Regions from separate parts of the Pseudocitrobacter sp. 2023LY-00077 genome, predicted to be linked through region 1. Evidence: predicted binding sites of a transcription regulator. Region 1 holds the regulator's gene; each other region holds the start of a gene.
What was found. Region 1 encodes CRP, which controls carbon source genes, mostly activating them, when cyclic AMP is high. Its sites were predicted from a motif close to ATGTGANNNNNNTCACAT; they were not measured.

Region 1 (4,887 bases):
TTCCTTTACGCGGCCGCTGATGCCGGTGTCATGGTGCTGAACGCCGGGCCAGACGTGATGCGTTTCGCGCCATCGCTGGTGGTGGAAGAAAAAGACATCGACGACGGCATGACGCGTTTTGCGCAGGCGGTGGCGAAAGTCGTCAGTTGATATGGCGGTTTAGCCAGATACCGTGCCTTGGCCGCTGACGCCATGCCACCGACGAAATGGTGTGCATGGTGTTGAGGTGGCCCAGAATACGCTGGAGATGCTGTTCCATGGTGCTGAGTGGCCCGTGGGACAGCGTATCCGGTGACTCCATGATGTTCACATCCCCGCTACTGCCCGATTCATCATACTCCAGACGCTGCTGACAGCGTTGCAGGGCGACTTCACACGATTCCAGATAACGTTGCATCAGCTCCGGCGAGAGCGTGTCGTGCTCACGCGCCAGCGTGGTCATGGCGTTGATATGTTCGACGATGAACTGGCTGTGCGTCACCCACAGTTTCATATCTTCCAGATAGTGCGTATTAAAGCCCGGTTCCTGCATCGCCTGATTGAGCGAGTTAAACAAGGCGTTATGCGCCTGGTTGACGCGCATACGTTGATACGCCAGTTTTTCCGCGGAAGGGTCGTCACTCAAAATTAACTGGATTGCTTCCTGATCCGCTTCCAGCGCAGAGTGCGCATTTTTCCGCAGCAGGCCGCTTTGCCACTGCGGCCACAGCCACAGCATGCCGCCGAAGGCAATCAGGCAGCCAATAATGGTGTCGGCGAAACGCGCGACGATAAACTGCTCGCCGTTGAGCGTCAGCAATTGCAGGGTATATACCGCCGTAATGGTGAAACCCACCGTCGCCCAGCCGTAGCTTTTACGAATGATCAGATAGCTTATCAGAGTGATCACCAGCATCGCGGCCAGCGCAAACCCTTCCGGGAAGTGATAATGCAGTGTGGCGGCGGCAATCACCAGCCCCGCCAGGGTGCCCGCCGCACGGTGGAAGATACGCACGCGCGTCGCGCCGTAACCGTTTTGCGTCACCAACAGCACGGTCATTAAGATCCAGTAGGGTTTTGGCAGATGCAGCGCTGCGCCCATCAGGCTGGCGATGCTCAGCATCACGCTTAAACGTGCGGCATTACGCAGCGCGGGCGATTTCAGCGACAGATAGCTTTTCAGCGCCGGGAACAGCGGCAGACGGCGCTCTTTATCAGCCATCAGATTACGCGGATAAAGCGGACGCTGCGAACGCAACACTTTGGCGATGCGGCTGAAGTGCCAGGCGCAGAATTGCCCAACCGGGTTATCGGGATGCTGGCGGGCAATTTTCTCCAGCGCGCCAATTTGCTTATCCATGTTGAAGCGCGTCGGGAAGCGGTGATAGAGAATATCATCGGCCATGACCCGCAGGCGCGCGGCGACGGTTTGCGCGTTCCAGCGAATCACCGCTTCGGCGTGGCTGCGCTCGACCAGTTTTTGCACCTCTTCCGGCTGGTGCAGACTCACCGAAATGTGCTCCTGCAAATCCAGCCCCATCTGGAAGGCGCGCAGCAGGCGCTTGTAATCATTGTGCTGATTGGCCGCCAGCATGTGCATCTGCTGATAGCACTGGGAAATCAGATCGACCACTTTCTGCTGACGATTAAGCAACGGCGGCAGGGCGGTATTGGGGTCGGTATGTTGCGTCAGCAGGCTATATTTGGCTTCGCAGTACTCCGCCAGTTGGCGGTAAAGCAGGCTTAACGACTCGCGTAGCGGTTGTTCACGCCACAGCCAGAACCAAAACCAGTTGAACAACCCGTACCACAGCGTGCCGAGCGCGTAGATCAGTAACGGTTCCCAGATAGGCATATTGCCCGCCAGGCTCAGGGTAAAAATCGCGGCAATTAGCGAGGCCGGAAGTAATCGCCCGTGCAGGGCGCTGATTTCGGCGGTAACGCCCAGCACCATCGCCAGACCGGTGAGAATAAACGGCAGCGGGATATCATCGGCCAACAGCAGTTGCACAATCAGGCTGCAACCGGCGAACAGCGACCCACCGATAATCAGGCGTTTGAAGAAACGTTTATGGGGAGTATCCAACCCGGCGATGTTGCAGCAGGCAGGCACTAAAGAGAACAGTAAGCCGTGTTGAAGCTGGCCAAGAATCAGGCCGACGGCGACCGGCAAACATAACACCAGCGTTTGCCGCAGTGCATAGTTGACTTCCGGATGGTAAATCAGCCTGCGCCACATACGAGACAAAAACGGCGTATTGCGCGAACAATACGCCGTCAGACGGGATTAACGCGTGCCGTAAACGACGATCGTTTTACCGTGTGCGGAGATCAGGTTCTGATCTTCCAGCATCTTCAGGATACGACCCACGGTTTCACGAGAGCAGCCGACGATCTGACCGATTTCCTGACGGGTGATTTTGATCTGCATACCGTCCGGGTGGGTCATAGCATCCGGCTGTTTTGCCAGATTCAGCAGCGTCTGCGCGATACGACCGGTAACGTCGAGGAACGCCAGGTTGCCCACTTTCTCAGAGGTGACCTGCAGACGGCGCGCCATCTGAGACGAGAGACGCATCAGGATATCCGGGTTAACCTGGATGAGCTGACGGAATTTCTTATAGGAGATTTCAGCCACTTCACAGGCGGTTTTCGCCCGAACCCAGGCGCTACGTTCCTGGCCTTCTTCAAACAGGCCCAGTTCACCGATGAAATCGCCCTGGTTGAGGTAGGAAAGGATCATCTCTTTGCCTTCCTCATCCTTGATGAGTACTGCCACGGAGCCTTTAACGATGTAGTACAGCGTTTCCGCTTTTTCACCCTGGTGAATCAGCGTGCTCTTCGATGGGTACTTATGAATGTGGCAATGAGACAAGAACCATTCGAGAGTCGGGTCTGTTTGCGGTTTGCCAAGCACCATGCGCGGTTATCCTCTGTTATAAGCTATCGCCAGCGGCATAAATCAGGCAGCCACTGGTTGAAATAATATCCTTCCCTCTACCTGGGAAGTTGGTCGTCAAAGATTGTCGCGACCAGTATGTGATGTCCTCTGCATACATGCAGTACGTTTATGTATCTCTGTAGCATCCCGACTGTTTTAGCATAGCTTTTGCCGTGTGTCTCCTGGTGTCTCGCTTCAGCATGACCCAGGTCTACTTCCGTTGCGAGATTTGTTATGTGCGCGTAATCTGACAATAAATTTGCAACTCTGGAGTGACAATTATGCAAGCGCGTGTGAAATGGGTTGAAGGGTTAACCTTCCTGGGTGAGTCGGCTTCCGGGCACCAGATTTTGATGGATGGCAACTCAGGTGATAAAGCGCCAAGCCCGATGGAAATCGTGCTGATGGCAGCGGGCGGCTGTAGCGCTATCGACGTGGTGTCTATTCTGCAAAAGGGCCGTTACGACGTGACCGATTGTGAAGTTAAACTGACGTCTGAACGCCGCGAAGAAGCGCCACGTCTGTTCACGCACATTAATCTGCACTTCATTGTGACCGGCAAAGAGCTGAAAGATGCGGCGGTGTCCCGTGCGGTGGATTTGTCCGCTGAGAAATATTGTTCAGTGGCGCTGATGCTGGGCAAAGCGGTGAACATTACCCATTCTTATGAGGTGGTGGAGGGGTAAGTTGAGACACCCCTCACCCTAACCCTCTCCCGCAGGGAGAGGGGACTGACCGTGCGGTGTTCAGGTTCTGCGCTGATTTTCTCCCTCTCCCTGCGGGAGAGGGCCGGGGTGAGGGGCCCAGCCTGCACCCTTCACCCAATCTTCTTCCCTTCCATCAACCGCTGCACCAGCGGCGTCATGATCAATTCCATCGCCAGCCCCATCTTGCCGCCGGGCACTACCAGCGTATTCATATGCGAGATAAACGAGCCCTGCAACATCGCCAGCAGCCACGGGAAATCGATATTATCGAGATTGCGGAAGTGGATCACCACAAAGCTCTCATCCAGCGACGGAATGCCTTTGGCGGCGAAGGGATCGGAGGTATCGACCGTTGGCACACGCTGGAAGTTGAGATGCGTGCGCGAGAACTGCGGGGTGATGTAGTTGATGTAATCTTCCATCGAACGGACCACGGAATCCATCACCGCCTCGCGGGAGTGACCCCGCTCGCTGGTGTCGCGGATCATCTTCTGGATCCACTCCAGGTTTACGATTGGCACCACACCCACCAGTAAATCGACATGCTTTGCCACATCATGATGCGGCGTGACCACGCCGCCGTGCAGCCCTTCATAGAACAGCACGTCGGTCGGCTCAGGCAGCGGTTGCCACGGGGTAAAGGTTCCCGGCACCTGATTCCACGGCACGGCTTCATCATAGGTATGCAGATATTTTCGCGACTGTCCGGTGCCGCTGTGCCCGTACTCGCGGAACGTTTGTTCCAGCAGGCTGAAGTCGTTGGCATCCGGCCCGAAGTAGCTGATATGACGCCCCATATCGCGCGCCTTACGAATAGCTAAGTCCATTTCCGGACGCGTGTAGCGATGAAAGCTGTCGCCTTCCACCTCTGCGGCATGGAGTTTGAGCTGGGCGAAAATCTTGCGGAACGCTAGGCTGGTGGTGGTGGTTCCCGCCCCGCTGGAACCCGTGACGGCGATAACCGGATGTTTGGCAGACATAGCGAACAACTCCCGAGTCGGTAAGATTAACCGCGAAACTGGCTGCGGGGCATAATGTTGACGGTTTCATGAAGTTCCGACCACACCAGTACCGCTTCGCCACGTTGTAGTTGCTGTTTTACGTCGGCGACCTTTTGCGCAAGTGAACGTTCATATTCACCATAATCGGTGCCTTCACGCAACACAAAGCTTTCAATCAGGTTATCGAGCGTTTCAGCGTCGATGTCTTGCCACGGAATGATCATTTTTCACCTCCAAGCCACGGCATCAGCCAGTCGGG
Region 2 (4,887 bases), on a different contig from region 1:
TGCGTGCCGTAAAGGAAGTCGACGGCGACCATTCGAGGGTTTGGCAAACGCATAGCCAGCGAGGTGACCACCGCAATCATCACCATCGCCCCACTGCCGGATGTCCAGCCGGTCCACAGCCAGAAGAGCGTGCCCAGCACGCAGGACACCGTCGTACGCCAGAAGTTAACCATCGCATGGTGGCGTTCGGCAGACTCGGCCTTCACCACCACTTCGTCCTGAAGAATTTCCTCTTCGCGGGCGCTGATTTTGGCGTTGCCAATCACGCCGCGTTTTAGCAGCAGGTAGCGCGTCGCCGTACCCACCCAGCCGTAAATCGTTACCGGCGTGCCGTGTTCACCCGTCCAGGCCATCACCCGACGCATGCGTTTAAGTTGGCGATGCACGTCCTGCACGGTCTCAACCGGCTCAGCGAAGAGTTCGCGATAGTCATCGGTAACCGTTTCCGGACGTGTGTTCTGAATGATGTAGGTTTCACAAGCCTGGGTGATCATGGTCAGGGAGACCGTGTTCAGCGCCTTTAAGCGCCGATTAGCGCGCGACCAGCGGGAAGACTCCATGCTCAGGTTGCTGCGCATCCCACCCAGGGCTGCGGTGCGGCGCACCAGCCCACTCCACGCGCGGTCAACTTCTTCACTGTCACCATGCTTGATGCACAGCTGCATCAGGCGATATTGATCGATAAGCAGGGTATCCAGTTCAAGGTCGATCTCTTTTTTGATCGATCGCGGGGAGAAAAGCAGATCGGCCATGATCGCGCAGACGATACCAATGACGATCTCGCTACAGCGTTCGACCGCAAATTGCGGCGTGAGAAGCGGCTCGGTCTGAATAGTGATAACGATTATCAGCGCCGTGTAGCCCGCCAGCCCCCACGCGTAGGAGTTTTCTACGCGTACCAGCGAGGAGAGCCAGGTACAAAAACCGGCCCAAATACAGCACACCAGAATCATTAACAGCGGCGCGCGGATCATCACAATAATGATGGTTAACGCTGCGATACACCCGATAAAGGTCCCGATGATACGCAGCATCCCGCGGTAGCGGATAGCACCGGAATAGGGCTCGCCACCGGCGGCAAATGCCGGGCCTGCCGCGACGATTGCTGCCGTCAGTACCGCCCAGCGCGGCGTTTCCAGCTCAAAGTGGAAACCGACAAACAGCGCCAGCACAATCGCGCACGCCAGTTTAATGGCAAAGCGGATGTGCTGATTGGCAATGCTAAAAATGCCCATAACGATTAACCGAACTCACGCAGACGCAACGCCAGTTTCTGGAAGAAGGTCATATTCTGCGCGTCCCGGTCTTTTTCACCGGTAATCACTACCGTTGCGGTTGTCCCGGCAGGCCAGATATTGTCCTGCTGTTCATCAAGATGAATACGGACCGGCACACGCTGCGCAAGACGTACCCATTCAAGGTTGGAATCAATGGTTGCCATGCCTTTCGCATCATTGCTGCTGCTGGCGTTGGTCACGCCCGCCGCGATGCTATCTACGGTGCCTTTGATAACACGGTTGCTGCCAAGCGGGGTGACTTCCGCACGATAGCCTTTTCGCACACCTTCCAGCTTGGTTTCTTCCAGGTAGGCCAGCACGTAGAACGAATTCTTTTTCACCAGCGCCACCGCCGTGGAGCCACGGGTAATAAACTCACCGTTAAAGACGTTGAGGTTAGTGACCCAACCGGCGGCAGGCGCGCGAATAACGGTGCGGTCAAGGTCAAGGCGCGCAAGGTCGCGGGTTGCCTGTGCCTTGGCTAACTGATGCTCGACGGTTTGCAGGACGTTATTGGCCTGGTCGATTTCCTCACGCGACATCGCCTGAATGCCTAACTGGTTACGACGCCCGGCTTCGCGACGCTTTTCGCTGGCGAGCGCTTTGTAATACGACACATCAGCTTCAGCTTCTTCCAGCGCTTTCTGGTAACGTGGCTGGTCAATCGTGAACAATACCTGGTCTTTATTAACCAGTTGGTTATCCTTGATATTTACCTGAGTAATCAGCCCGGAGACATCAGGCGCGATGGCGACCACGTCTGCACTAAAGCGCGCATCACGCGTCCATGGCGACTCGGTGTAGTACACCCAGGCGCGGAAAATGGCGACAAAGGCCAGAATAACCAGTATCAGTGTGATGGCTGTACGGGAGATTTTTCTTATTAGCGTTTTCACATCTACCTCAAACGAACAAACGTGATATCAGATAAAAAAGACAGCAATACAATGCAGTATTGAACAGCGCAGGGTGCCAGACAAAGTCATAGATACCGGTTGGAATAAGCAGTCGCCTCACTCCCCAGAAGATGGCGAGCGACAATAGCAACTCAAAGAAGATCGGCGGGAATGACAGGCCGAAAATCACAATGACAGGAAACAGACTCATGTTGACCTTGGTTTAGACTAGCGTGCAGGTGAGAGTGCGCTTTAATTATTCAGCTAACAGTATATTAACGTAACTGTTATGCCGTTATCTATATATTGTGATCTAAATCACTTTTAAGCCAGAGTGAATAATGGAACGACTAAAACGAATGTCGGTGTTTGCGAAAGTGGTCGAGCAAGGCTCGTTCACCGCCGCCGCGAAACAGCTTCAGATGAGCGTCTCTTCCATCAGTCAGACTGTATCAAAGCTGGAAGATGAGTTACAAGTTAAGCTGTTAAACCGCAGCACACGTAGTATAGGTCTCACAGAAGCCGGCAAAATATATTACCAGGGCTGCCGCCGTATGCTATTTGAGGCTCAGGACGTCCACGAACAGCTCTACGCGTTTAACAACACACCTATCGGTACGCTGCGAATCGGGTGTTCTTCAACTATGGCACAAAATGTCCTCGCGCGGATCACCGCAGAGATGTTGAAGGAGTACACCGGCCTGACGGTAAATCTGGTTACGGGTATTCCGGCGCCGGACCTGATTGCCGATGGCCTTGATGTGGTGATCCGCGTCGGCGCGTTGCAGGATTCCAGCCTCTTCTCGCGCCGGTTAGGCTCGATGCCGATGGTTATCTGCGCGGCTAAAAGTTATCTACAACATGCAGGCATTCCTGAGAAACCCGCTGACCTCGCCAACCATTCATGGCTGGAATACAGCGTACGTCCGGACAACGAATTTGAGCTGATCGCCCCCGAAGGCCTGACAACACGCCTGATTCCTGAAGGGCGATTCGTGACTAACGATCCGATGACGCTTAGCCGCTGGCTCTCTGCGGGCGCGGGGATCGCATACGTGCCGCTAATGTGGGTGATTGAAGAGATTAACCGTGGCGAGGTAGAAATTTTACTGCCGCGCTACCAGTCCGATCCGCGTCCGGTTTACGCACTTTATACCGAGAAAGATAAGCTGCCGCTGAAAGTGCAGGTGTGTATTAATTACCTGACCGATTATTTTGTCGAGGTCGCCAGGCTGTATCAGGGGATGCGGGACAAAGATGAGACGGGAGAGCGGTGAAACATATTGCCTGATGGCGCTACGCTTATCAGGCCTACTCGATCGGTAGGCCGGATAAGGCAAAGCCACCATCCGGCAACAACGCGCACAGCACCGTAGGCCGGATAAGGCAAAGCCGCCATCCGGCAACAACGCGCACAACACCGTAGGCCGGATAAGGCGAAGCCGCCATCCGGCAAGGCAAAATTACGCGGTGCCACCCACGGTCAGGTTATCAACCTTCAGCGTCGGCTGACCCACGCCAACCGGCAGGCTCTGCCCCTCTTTACCGCAAACGCCCACGCCGTTATCCAGCTTCAGGTCGTTACCGACCATGGAAATCTGCTGCATGGTTTCAATACCGGAACCAATCAGCGTCGCGCCTTTCACCGGTTTCGTGACTTTACCGTTTTCAATCAGATACGCTTCTGACGTCGAGAAGACGAATTTCCCGGAGGTGATATCCACCTGGCCGCCGCCAAAGTTCGGCGCGTAGATGCCGTACTCAACGGATTCGATAATCTCCTGCGGCGTCGATTTCCCGGCCAGCATATAGGTATTGGTCATACGCGGCATCGGCAGATGCGCATAGGATTCACGACGGCCGTTCCCGGTCGGCGCAACGCCCATCAGACGCGCGTTGAGTTTGTCCTGCATGTAGCCTTTCAGAATGCCATTTTCGATCAGCACATTGTACTGGCCTGGCGTCCCTTCATCATCGATAGCCACGGAGCCACGGCGATCCTGCATGGTGCCGTCATCGACAACCGTACACAGTTCGGAAGCCACCAGCTCGCCCATATGACCGCTGAAAACAGAGGTGCCGCGACGGTTGAAGTCACCTTCCAGACCATGTCCTACCGCTTCATGCAGCAGTACGCCCGGCCAGCCTGCGCCCAGCACCACCGGCAGCGTTCCCGCAGGCGCCGCGACAGCGGAGAGATTCACCAGCGCCATACGCACGGCTTCTTTTGCCCATGCATCCGCGCGCACTTCACCGTGGAGATCCGCCAGGAAGTAGTCGTAGCCAAAGCGACCGCCGCCACCGCTGGCGCCGCGCTCGCGTTTGCCGTTATCGTCAACCTGCACGCTTACCGACAGGCGTACCAGCGGGCGAACGTCCGCCGCCAGCGTACCGTCCGTTGCCGCGACCAGGATCAGCTCATACACGCCGGTCAGGCTGGCAGAGACTTCCTGCACGCGCTTATCTGCCGCGCGCGCGACTTTATCCACGCGACGCAGGATGTCGAGTTTCTCTTCACGGCTCATGCTTTGCAGCGGATCGAGCGACGTATAGAGCGGAGAGTGGTCTACCGCGCCCAGCGTGTGCACCTTGCCGTCACCCGCGTCACGTACGATGGTTCGTGCCGCCTGCGCGCTCTGCTCAAGTGCCAGCAGGCTAATCTGGTCTGCGTAGGCAAACCCGGTTTTTTCACCGCTCACCGCACGCACGCCAAC
Region 3 (4,887 bases), on a different contig from region 1:
TGCCGATAACACCGTGGTTGCGCAGCTTTTCGCGCCCCATTTTCAGCATAGAGTCGTTGATATCAGCCAACACGACGCGACCGGTTTCACCCACCATGCGGGAGAATTTCGCCGTTAAATCGCCCGTACCGCCTGCCAAATCGAGGACGGTTTGCCCACGACGTACGCCGCTACAGTCAATGGTAAAACGCTTCCATAAACGGTGAATACCAAACGACATTAAGTCGTTCATCACATCGTATTTTGCGGCCACAGAGTGGAAAACGTGAGCGACCATGTCTTCCTTCTGGGATTTGGCGATTGTCTTAAAGCCAAAGTGCGTCGTGTCTTGTGATTCCTCAGCCATCTCTAAGCCTGCTTATAAAGAAAATGTTCATGGAGTGTAACAGATTGGGCGCAATTGCCCTACGATTCAACCCCGTCACACTCCCTCAAACGGGGTTAACCGTTTTCCACGGCTAGAGGATCATCATCGTCAGAATCAGCCCCTTGCCGTAAACGAAACTCATCATCCTGCGCCGTAGCCTGCTCGACTAAATCCGGATTAATCTCGCGTTTCACCTCGACACCGAGGTGACGGAACGCTTCCGTTTGCGCCAGCAGATTCCCGCGCCCGGAAGAGAGTTTCTTCATCGCCTGACGATAGTTGTCCTGCGCTTTATCCAGGCTCTGCCCGATAGCAGACATATCATCAATAAACAGGCGCATTTTGTCGTACAGACGGCTGGCCCGTTCGGCGATTTGCTGCGCATTGCGGCTCTGGTGTTCATAGCGCCAGAGATTAGCAATGGTGCGTAGCGCTACCAACAAAGTGGTAGGACTTACCAGCATAATGTTATTTTTTAAAGCTTCATTGATCAGTTCGGGCTGTCGGTCTAATGCCAGCAAAAAGGCGGGTTCAACAGGGATAAACATCAGGACGTAGTCCAGCGTTCGCAGCCCCGGAAGCTGCTGATAATCTTTGCGCCCCAGCAGGCGAATATGGTTTCGCACAGCGGCGATGTGCTCCTGCAATGCCAGTTCGCGGGTGACGTCATCTTCGGCATTGAAGTAGCGTTCATAAGCCACCAGCGTCATTTTGGCATCGACCACCACATCTTTTCCCTGTGGCAGGCGAACGATGACGTCCGGCTGCATGCGGGCGCGGGTATCGGTTTCGATACTAACCTGAGTTTCGTATTCGTAACCTTCACGCAGGCCAGAGGCTTCCAGCACGCGCGTCAGCACCACTTCGCCCCAGTTGCCCTGAGTTTTATTGTCGCCTTTTAACGCGCGCGTCAGGTTGACGGCTTCACGCGTCATCTGTTCATTCAGCTGTTGCAGATTACGAATTTCATGGGCCAGCGTGTGGCGCTCTTTTGCTTCCTGGCCAAAACTGTCCTGCACCTGGCGGCGAAAGCCGTCAAGCTGCTCGCGCAACGGGGTAAGTAAACTGTTGAGGCTTTGACGGTTTTGCTCATCCACCCGACGATTGCTGTGTTCAAAGATACGGTTGGCCAGGTTTTCGAACTGCTCGCTCAGGCGCTGCTCGCTGTTGATCATCTGGCGAATTTTGTCTTCCGCATGATGCTGCGTGGCTTCCAGCCGCGTGGTCACTTCACGCAAATCGGCTTCCAGCGAGGTATTGATTTCACGCAGGCTACGCAGTTCATTGTTCAGCAGCTCGCACTCCTCGCGCCAGTGCGCGTTCTGAGCCAGCTGTTGCTTCGCAGCGCTCAGCTCGCCGTAGATATCACGCTCTTCGGCCAGTTGTTCCGCCCGCTGCTGCGCGACGCGATAGCTCGCGGCCAGCCAACCCAGCGCAACGCCCGCCAGTGCAACCAGAAAATAAATAAGAATGGCGATATCCACAATGCCCCCTGCATGAACGACTTACGGCAAAAATAGAATTGTGCTGTATAGATGTCCAGTTGAAAAGGTTTTTCCTGCGAGGAGGTACGCAAAATGAAAAAGGCCGAACGTGTCGGCCTTTAAGAAGAGAAGAAGGTTTACAGCAGGCGGCGAGCCGCTTCCACAACGATTTTCACCGCGTGGCTTTCGGTTTGTTTCATCGTCTCAGCGTTCGGGATCTCCTGCTGAGTACGGTTCACAATCACGCCCGCGACCATCCCTGCGCGCAGCCCCTGGCTGGAACACATGGTCAGCAGCGTCGCGGATTCCATCTCGTAGTTCATCACGCCCATCGACTGCCACTCTTCCATGGAGCCTTTGAAGCGGCTAACCACGCGGCCAGAGAAGGTATCGTAGCGTTCCTGACCCGGATAGAAGGTGTCGGAGGACGCGGTTACGCCAACGTGCGTGGTCGCGCCAATCTCTTTGGCCGCCGCAACCAGCGCGGTGGTGCAGTCGAAATCAGCCACAGCCGGATATTCCATCGGCGCAAAGTGCAGACTCGCACCGTCCAGACGAACGGATGCGGTGGTGACCAGCACGTCGCCTACGTTGATATGCGGCTGAATCGCGCCGGTAGTACCGACGCGCAGGAAAGTGCGGATGCCCAGCTGCGCCAGCTCTTCAACGGCAATAGAAGTAGACGGGCCGCCGATACCGGTAGAGCACACAATCACCGGCTTGCCATCAAGCTCAGCACGCCAGGAGGTAAATTCGCGATGGGATGCCAGTTTGACCGGCTTTTCCATCAGCGCGGCGATCTTTTCCACACGCTCCGGATCGCCAGGGACGATAGCCAGCGTAGCCCCTTGTAAATCGTTTTTAGTGAGGCCGAGATGAAAAACATCAGACTTAGACATAGAAAACTCCTCTGTGGATCGGTTTTGTCAGAAGAAGCAAAAAGCCACTTTACAGAAGACGAAGACAACATTTCGTGACCACCGTCACCAGGAACCAAAAATATTGCATAAGATTCCACGCAAAAAGTGATTCACATCACATTAACAAGTTATATCTTCCGTTGTTGCACAAAAATCGCCCGTATTCAGGCACTGTGATTTGTCTATATTAAAGAACATTACAGAAGCGCTAAAAGCTCATTTAAAGGTACGGAGAATGCCATGACCACCAACAACCAACCTGGGTTTGCACCTGCCGCATCACCTCACGCAACGACCACTGTTCGCACATCAGAGGCCGAAATAACCGCTGGCGAAACATCGATCCCCTCTCAGGGCGATCAGCTACCCGCGTATCACGCACGCCCAAAACACAGCGATGGCCCGCTTCCGGTGGTAATCGTAGTGCAGGAGATTTTTGGCGTCCATGAACACATTCGCGATATTTGTCGCCGCCTGGCCTTAGAAGGCTATCTGGCCATCGCGCCAGAGCTCTATTTCCGTCAGGGCGATCCGAACGACTATGCCGATATCCCGACCCTCTTTAATAACCTGGTCACGAAAGTACCTGACGCACAGGTGCTGGCCGATCTTGACCACGTTGCCAACTGGGCATCACGCAATGGTGGGGATGCCAGTCGCCTGATGATCACCGGCTTCTGCTGGGGTGGCCGCATCGCCTGGCTGTATGCTGCACATAACCCGCAGTTAAAAGCCGCCGTCGCATGGTATGGAAAATTGCTGGGCGATAAATCACTGAATTCACCGAAACATCCTGTCGATATCGCCGTCGATCTCAATGCACCGGTACTGGGTTTATACGGCGGTCAGGATACTGGCATTCCGGTTGATACCGTAGAAACCATGCGCCACGCACTGCGCGCCGCCAATGCCAAAGCGGATATTATTGTTTACCCGGACGCCGGGCATGCGTTCAATGCGGATTATCGTCCAAGTTATCATGAAGAATCGGCGAAAGATGGCTGGCAGCGCATGCTGGAGTGGTTTAAGCAGTATGGTGGGAAAAAATAAGGATTTTGCCCGGTAATGCGTTCGCTTACCGGGCCAGTACACTTTACCCCTTACGCAAATTCTGCGCCGCCTGCACCATGTTCGCCAGCGCCGCGCGGGTCTCTGGCCAGCCGCGGGTTTTCAGGCCACAGTCCGGGTTGACCCACAGGCGTTCCGCCGGGATGCGCTGTTCGGCTTTCTTCAGCAGCGCTTCAATCCACTCCACGCTCGGCACGTTCGGTGAATGAATGTCATACACGCCAGGCCCGATTTCGTTCGGGTAATCAAACTCTTCAAATGATTCCAGCAACTCCATATCGGAACGCGAGGTTTCGATAGTGATGACGTCTGCATCCAGCGCCGCAATCGAATCCATGATGTCGTTGAACTCGCAGTAACACATATGCGTGTGGATTTGCGTGTCATCTTTCGCCACGGCGGCGTTGATACGGAAGGCTTCCACGCCCCACTGGAGATACGCGTCCCAGTCGCTGCGGCGCAGCGGTAAGCCTTCGCGCAGTGCCGGTTCGTCAATCTGGATGATGCCAATTCCAGCGGCTTCCAGGTCCGCCACTTCATCACGCAGCGCCAGCGCAATCTGTTTGGCGATGGTTTCACGGCTCACGTCTTCACGCGGGAAGGACCAGCAGAGAATCGTCACCGGCCCCGTGAGCATCCCTTTCACTGGCTTGTCGGTCAGCGACTGCGCGTATTTCGCCCACTCCACGGTGATCGGAGCCGGGCGGCTGACGTCACCAATAACAATCGGCGGTTTCACACAGCGGGAACCGTAGCTCTGCACCCAGCCGTTTTGCGTAAAGACAAAACCGTCCAGATGTTCGCCAAAGTATTCCACCATGTCATTACGCTCAGCTTCGCCGTGGACCAGCACATCAAGCCCTAAACGTTCCTGCTCCACAATGGCCTGTTTAATCTGTTCCGCAATGCCCGTGCGGTAGTTGTTGGCATCAAGATTACCCTTTTTGAAATCCAGGCGCAGGGTGCGAATTTCCGTGGTTTGCGGGAAGGAACCAATCGTGGTGGTCGGCCAGGCAGGCAGGTTAAAACGCGCGCGCTGGGCTTGCGC
Region 4 (4,887 bases), on a different contig from region 1:
AAAGATTAACCGAGAAGGACGCGGTCGATGTTCTGGCAGCCTAACGCTTTCAGCGTCGCTACCGTCGCATCCCACTGGATGAGCGGCGCATCGGCGCGTTCGGCAAGCATCGCACGGGTAATGGCAGGATAATCATAGCCATGCAGGCTTAACAGATTCAGTGCGCCCTGCAATGGCGGTAGAGTTGGGTTGAAGGCAGCATTTTCAGCGTAGCTCCCGCTAAAAATGGTACCGTCGGCCAGTTCCAGCGCCACGCCGGAGGGCGACTTGCTGTATGGCGTATGACTTTTGTTCGCGGCTTTAATGGCAGCCTGAGTTAACGCATCGCCTTGCAGCGGGTAACCGTGGTCCTGCTCATCCATCAGCAGCGTTTTGATGTCGAGATCTTTCGGCCCGAACGCATCCGGCAAATAATCTTTCAGCGTATGGGGCGCACGGCCCGGCAGGTTGATACGCAGCGCCAGCCCGCTGTTCAGTTCATTCATAAACTGACGGCAGTGGCCGCAAGGGGTGTAGTTGACGGTGATCGCAGCGAGAGCTTTTTCACCGCGCAGCCAGGCGTGGCTGATAGCGCTTTGTTCGGCATGGACGGTTTGCTGCATGGTCGCGCCCAAAAATTCCATATTGCCGCCGAAGTACCAGGTTCCGCTTACGCCGCGCGCAATGGCGCCAACGTTGAAGTGGGAAAGGTCGGCGCGCGCGCAGGCGGCAGCCAGCGGCAGAAGCGCGAAAGCCAGCGCGTCTTCGTCCAGTCCTGTCGCATTACGCAGCGATGAGACCTGCCCGGCGCTCAGCATCGCGGAGAAGTGCGCATCAGCCAGCACGGGGGCGATGGCTGTTTGCAGGTCCGCAGGCAGTTGCGAAAAAGCAGATTGAAAACGTGGGTGCATGGCGTTGCCTCGTAACAGTGTAAGGGTAAACAGTGTACGTGCCGATTACGCTTAAATGAGTGATCTAAATCTCATTATTTATGCAACGTATGCAAGCGTTTTGCAAAATGTGTGACCTGTCGCATTTTAGCCGACGACAGAGAGAATTATCGGGAACAGGAACGGGGCCACGAGCGAGGTAATAATCCCGCACAGTACCAGCGCCAGCGAACTGAATGCGCCTTCCTGATAATCCACTTCCGCACAGCGAGCGGTACCCAGGGCGTGCGACGCTGTTCCCATCGCCAGGCCACGCGCGGCTTTGGTATTAATGCGCATCAGGTTCAGCAGAGTATGGCCAAATACCGCGCCCAGAATCCCGACGAAAATCACGCAGACGGCGCTAATGGCTGGAATACCGCCAATACTGCCGCCGACCGCCATCGCGATCGGTGTCGTGACCGATTTCGGTAAAATAGAGGCGGCAATTTCGGGCGATGCGCCCATCAGCAGCGCCACTGAGGTACCGGTAACCATCGCCACTACGCTGCCGAAAAAGCAGATAGTGATAATTGATTTCCAGCGCGCGCGGATTTGGTGCAGCTGTTCATACAGCGGAAAGGCGAGGGCCACGACGGCGGGTTGCAGCAGATCGTTAAGCACTTTGCTGCCCTGGAAATAGTGATCGTAAGGCGTGCCGGTCAGCAGGAGGATGGGAATAATCACCACCATCGCCACTAACAGCGGATTGAGCAGCGGAAATTTAACCCGTGCAGCCAGCCAGCGCGCGGCAAAAAAGACCACCAGCGTCAGCGGCAACGACCACCAGATATAGTGCATCATTCGTCAGTTCCTTTTTGACCAACTACTTTGCGTTCACCATGGATAATGTGCGAACTCCAGCTCACCACCAGGAAGACGACGAGCGTACTGACCGCGCAGGAGACGACGATAGGGCCGAACTGGGCGCTGAGCAGGTCGTAATATTGCATAACGCCAACGCCGATAGGCACGAACAGCAGCGCCATATAGCGGATGAGAATGTAGCAGCCCGGCAAAACCCACTTCGACGGCAGGATTTGCAGTGCCAGTAAAACGAACATAATCAGCATCCCGATAATACTGCCGGGGATGGTGATCGGTAGCAGCGAGGCGATAAAAATTCCCGCATACAAACAGGCATATATCAGGACGAAAGCACGCAGGTATTGCCAGATAATATTCAGCGATTTGCTCATGTTGGTTACCCTTGATGGAACGCATTCATCATACAATTAAAGCCAGAAATGTGCTACTGATCACATCATGAATTGTGAGCATACCTGACATAGACAAGCGGAACATCAGGCATCTGACTGAAGCGGATGTGATAAATGATAAAGAAAGCGACTCAGGGCCTGCGAGGGCTGATCGTTTTTTCTCCAGAATACGCCGACGCTGCCTTTCTGCTCAATCTTTGGCAACGCCAGAATCGTGAGCTGCCCTTGTTGGGCGTAGCGTTCTGCCAGCCGTAAAGAAAGAATCGAAATCATATCGCTGCTTTGCAGCAGGTTCACGCTGACGTTCATTGAGGCAGATTCAATGGTGTTTTCCGGCAGCATCACGCCGTTATCAACAAGGGCGTTATCAATACTCTGGCGGATGGGCGTGCCGGTGGGCCAGACTATCCAGCGCCAGGGTTCCAGATCCTTCCAGCTCAATCGGTCGTAAGCCGCGAGAGGGTGATCGGTGCGGGCAACAAAGCAAACGGGTTCCGTATAGAGCACCTGATAATTCAACGGCAGCTCCAGCGCTCGCCCACCGATACGTCCGACCACCACATCCACCACGCCTGACTGCAAATCATGCAGCAGCGGCGTCATTACCTTTTCTTCGATGTTCAGATGCAGGGAAGGCATCTCTTTGAGCAGCGGAAAGATCGCCTGCGAGACGCAATCGGTCGCTACCGGAGAGCAGCCGATTTTCAGGCTGCCGACCAGGCCGCCCTGTTTGAAACGTTCCATCTCAAACTGCGAACGTTCGAGATCGTTGATTAAGCGTTGCGCGTGCGCAAGCAGTAGTTTTCCCCCTTCAGAAGGGCGTAAGCCTTTGCTGTGACGCTCGAAAAGTGTGATCCCGACCTCTTCCTCGAACTGTGTCAGCCACTTGGAAAGGGCGGGTTGCGTGATGTGCATCTTTTTCGCCACCTGGGTCAGATTGCACTGCTCGCCCAGCGCGACCAGCATTTGCAGGTGATGAAGCTTCAGTTTTTGCGTCCAGTTTGCCATCAGCAATAACCTCCAGGTTATGACTCTGCACGGAAAGCCATTGTACAACTCATTTCAATTACCACAAACTTGCTACATACAAACAACAAATACAACATCTACCCTACACACCTGAGGCATTTACCATGACTCAACGACGTGAACTACAAGCTCTGATTGATGCAGCCCCCATCGGCGCGCTCCAGTGGCGTGTCATTATCTGCTGTTTTCTGGTGGTGATGATGGATGGATTCGACACGGCGGCGATCGGGTTTATTGCCCCCGATATCCGCGCACACTGGCAGTTGACGGCGGCAGAACTGGCCCCGCTATTTGGTGCTGGCCTGCTCGGCCTCACCGCCGGGGCGCTGCTTTGCGGGCCACTTTCCGATCGTTTTGGCCGTAAGCGCGTCATTGAATGGTGCGTGGCGTTTTTCGGCATCCTCAGCCTGCTCTCCGCCTTTTCGCCGGATCTGGAAACGCTGGTTATCCTGCGCTTCTTAACCGGGCTGGGATTAGGCGGCGCAATGCCCAATACCATCACCATGACCTCCGAATATCTGCCAACACGCCGTCGTGGCGCGCTGGTGACCCTGATGTTCTGCGGCTTTACCCTTGGCTCCGCCTTTGGCGGGATCGTCAGCGCACAGCTGGTGGGTATGATCGGCTGGGCGGGCATTCTGGTGCTTGGCGGCGTGCTACCGATGATCCTGTTTTTCTACTTACTGGTTGCGCTGCCGGAATCTCCTCGCTGGATGGTGCGTCGTCAGCGGCCTCAGGCGCACATCGCGCGGCTGGTCGGCGAGATGACCAACGCGCGCTATGACGACACCACTTTCTGGCTCGATGAGCCGACCTCGGTGCACAAAGGCAGCATTGGCCAGCTTTTCGCCGGACGTCAGCTCGCTATCACGCTGATGCTATGGGTGGTGTTCTTTATGAGCCTGCTGATTATCTATCTGCTCTCAAGCTGGATGCCGACGCTGCTTAACCATCGTGGCATCGACCTGCAACATGCGTCATGGGTGACGGCGGCGTTCCAGATTGGCGGCACGATGGGCGCAATTCTGCTCGGCGTATTAATGGACAAATTCAACCCCTTCCGGGTGCTGGCGGTGAGTTACGCGCTGGGTGCGGTATGCATCGTGATGATTGGCCTGAGCGAAAACGGCCTCTGGCTGATGGCGCTGGCGATTTTCGGCACCGGGATTGGCATCAGCGGTTCGCAGGTTGGCCTGAATGCCTTAACCGCCATGCTTTACCCAACCCAAAGCCGCGCGACAGGCGTGAGCTGGTCTAACGCGGTAGGGCGCTGCGGCGCGATTGTCGGCTCGCTTTCCGGCGGGGTGATGATGGCGATGAACTTCTCTTTCGACACTCTTTTTTACGTGATTGCCGTCCCGGCAGCCATTAGCGCCATCATGTTGACGCTACTCACCCTGGCTGTTCGCCGGACGACAACGGTACCCAACACGCTGCCTGCCGCGGGCGTGGCGAATAAATAAGGAGAATAACAATGAGCCAGATGAATCCGGACGTCAAAAATGAACGCCAACAATACTACCAGCATATTTCCGGGCAGAACCTGACGCCGCTGTGGGAATCGCTGCATCACCTGGTGCCGCAAACACCAAATCCGACCTGCGCGCCTGCCCACTGGAGCTACCAGGAAATTCGCCCGCTGCTGCTGGAAAGCGGTTCCCTGATTGGCGCGAAAGAGGCGATACGCCGCGTGCTGGTGCTGGAAAACCCGGCCCTACGCGGACAGTCTT

Region 2: a site for CRP is predicted at 2,480-2,497, ahead of aaeR (HTH-type transcriptional activator AaeR). Genes of this name have one in related genera too.
Region 3: a site for CRP is predicted at 2,875-2,892, ahead of udp (uridine phosphorylase). Genes of this name have one in related genera too.
Region 4: a site for CRP is predicted at 2,156-2,173, ahead of ACWWFX_RS01755 (CidA/LrgA family protein). Genes of this name have one in related genera too.

What each region holds. Positions count from the first base shown of each region.
Region 1 covers NZ_JBSPEI010000003.1:21,523-26,409, reverse strand. Annotated here, with positions in the region: gene argD (bifunctional acetylornithine/succinyldiaminopimelate transaminase) at 1-150, shown strand, start outside; gene ACWWFX_RS04565 (YccS/YhfK family putative transporter) at 143-2,218, opposite strand; gene crp (cAMP-activated global transcriptional regulator CRP) at 2,267-2,899, opposite strand; gene ACWWFX_RS04555 (OsmC family protein) at 3,202-3,606, shown strand; gene ACWWFX_RS04550 (phosphoribulokinase) at 3,738-4,607, opposite strand; gene ACWWFX_RS04545 (YheU family protein) at 4,634-4,852, opposite strand; gene ACWWFX_RS04540 (hydrolase) at 4,849-4,887, opposite strand, start outside.
Region 2 covers NZ_JBSPEI010000005.1:31,959-36,845, reverse strand. Annotated here, with positions in the region: gene aaeB (p-hydroxybenzoic acid efflux pump subunit AaeB) at 1-1,235, opposite strand, end outside; gene aaeA (p-hydroxybenzoic acid efflux pump subunit AaeA) at 1,241-2,173, opposite strand; gene aaeX (p-hydroxybenzoic acid efflux pump operon protein AaeX) at 2,181-2,384, opposite strand; gene aaeR (HTH-type transcriptional activator AaeR) at 2,515-3,450, shown strand; gene tldD (metalloprotease TldD) at 3,637-4,887, opposite strand, start outside.
Region 3 covers NZ_JBSPEI010000022.1:16,089-20,975, forward strand. Annotated here, with positions in the region: gene ubiE (bifunctional demethylmenaquinone methyltransferase/2-methoxy-6-polyprenyl-1,4-benzoquinol methylase UbiE) at 1-346, opposite strand, end outside; gene rmuC (DNA recombination protein RmuC) at 442-1,851, opposite strand; gene udp (uridine phosphorylase) at 1,989-2,750, opposite strand; gene ACWWFX_RS21970 (dienelactone hydrolase family protein) at 3,012-3,821, shown strand; gene metE (5-methyltetrahydropteroyltriglutamate--homocysteine S-methyltransferase) at 3,865-4,887, opposite strand, start outside.
Region 4 covers NZ_JBSPEI010000001.1:380,294-385,180, forward strand. Annotated here, with positions in the region: gene cdd (cytidine deaminase) at 6-890, opposite strand; gene ACWWFX_RS01750 (CidB/LrgB family autolysis modulator) at 1,017-1,712, opposite strand; gene ACWWFX_RS01755 (CidA/LrgA family protein) at 1,709-2,107, opposite strand; gene ACWWFX_RS01760 (LysR substrate-binding domain-containing protein) at 2,213-3,136, opposite strand; gene mhbT (3-hydroxybenzoate transporter MhbT) at 3,262-4,620, shown strand; gene gtdA (gentisate 1,2-dioxygenase) at 4,632-4,887, shown strand, end outside.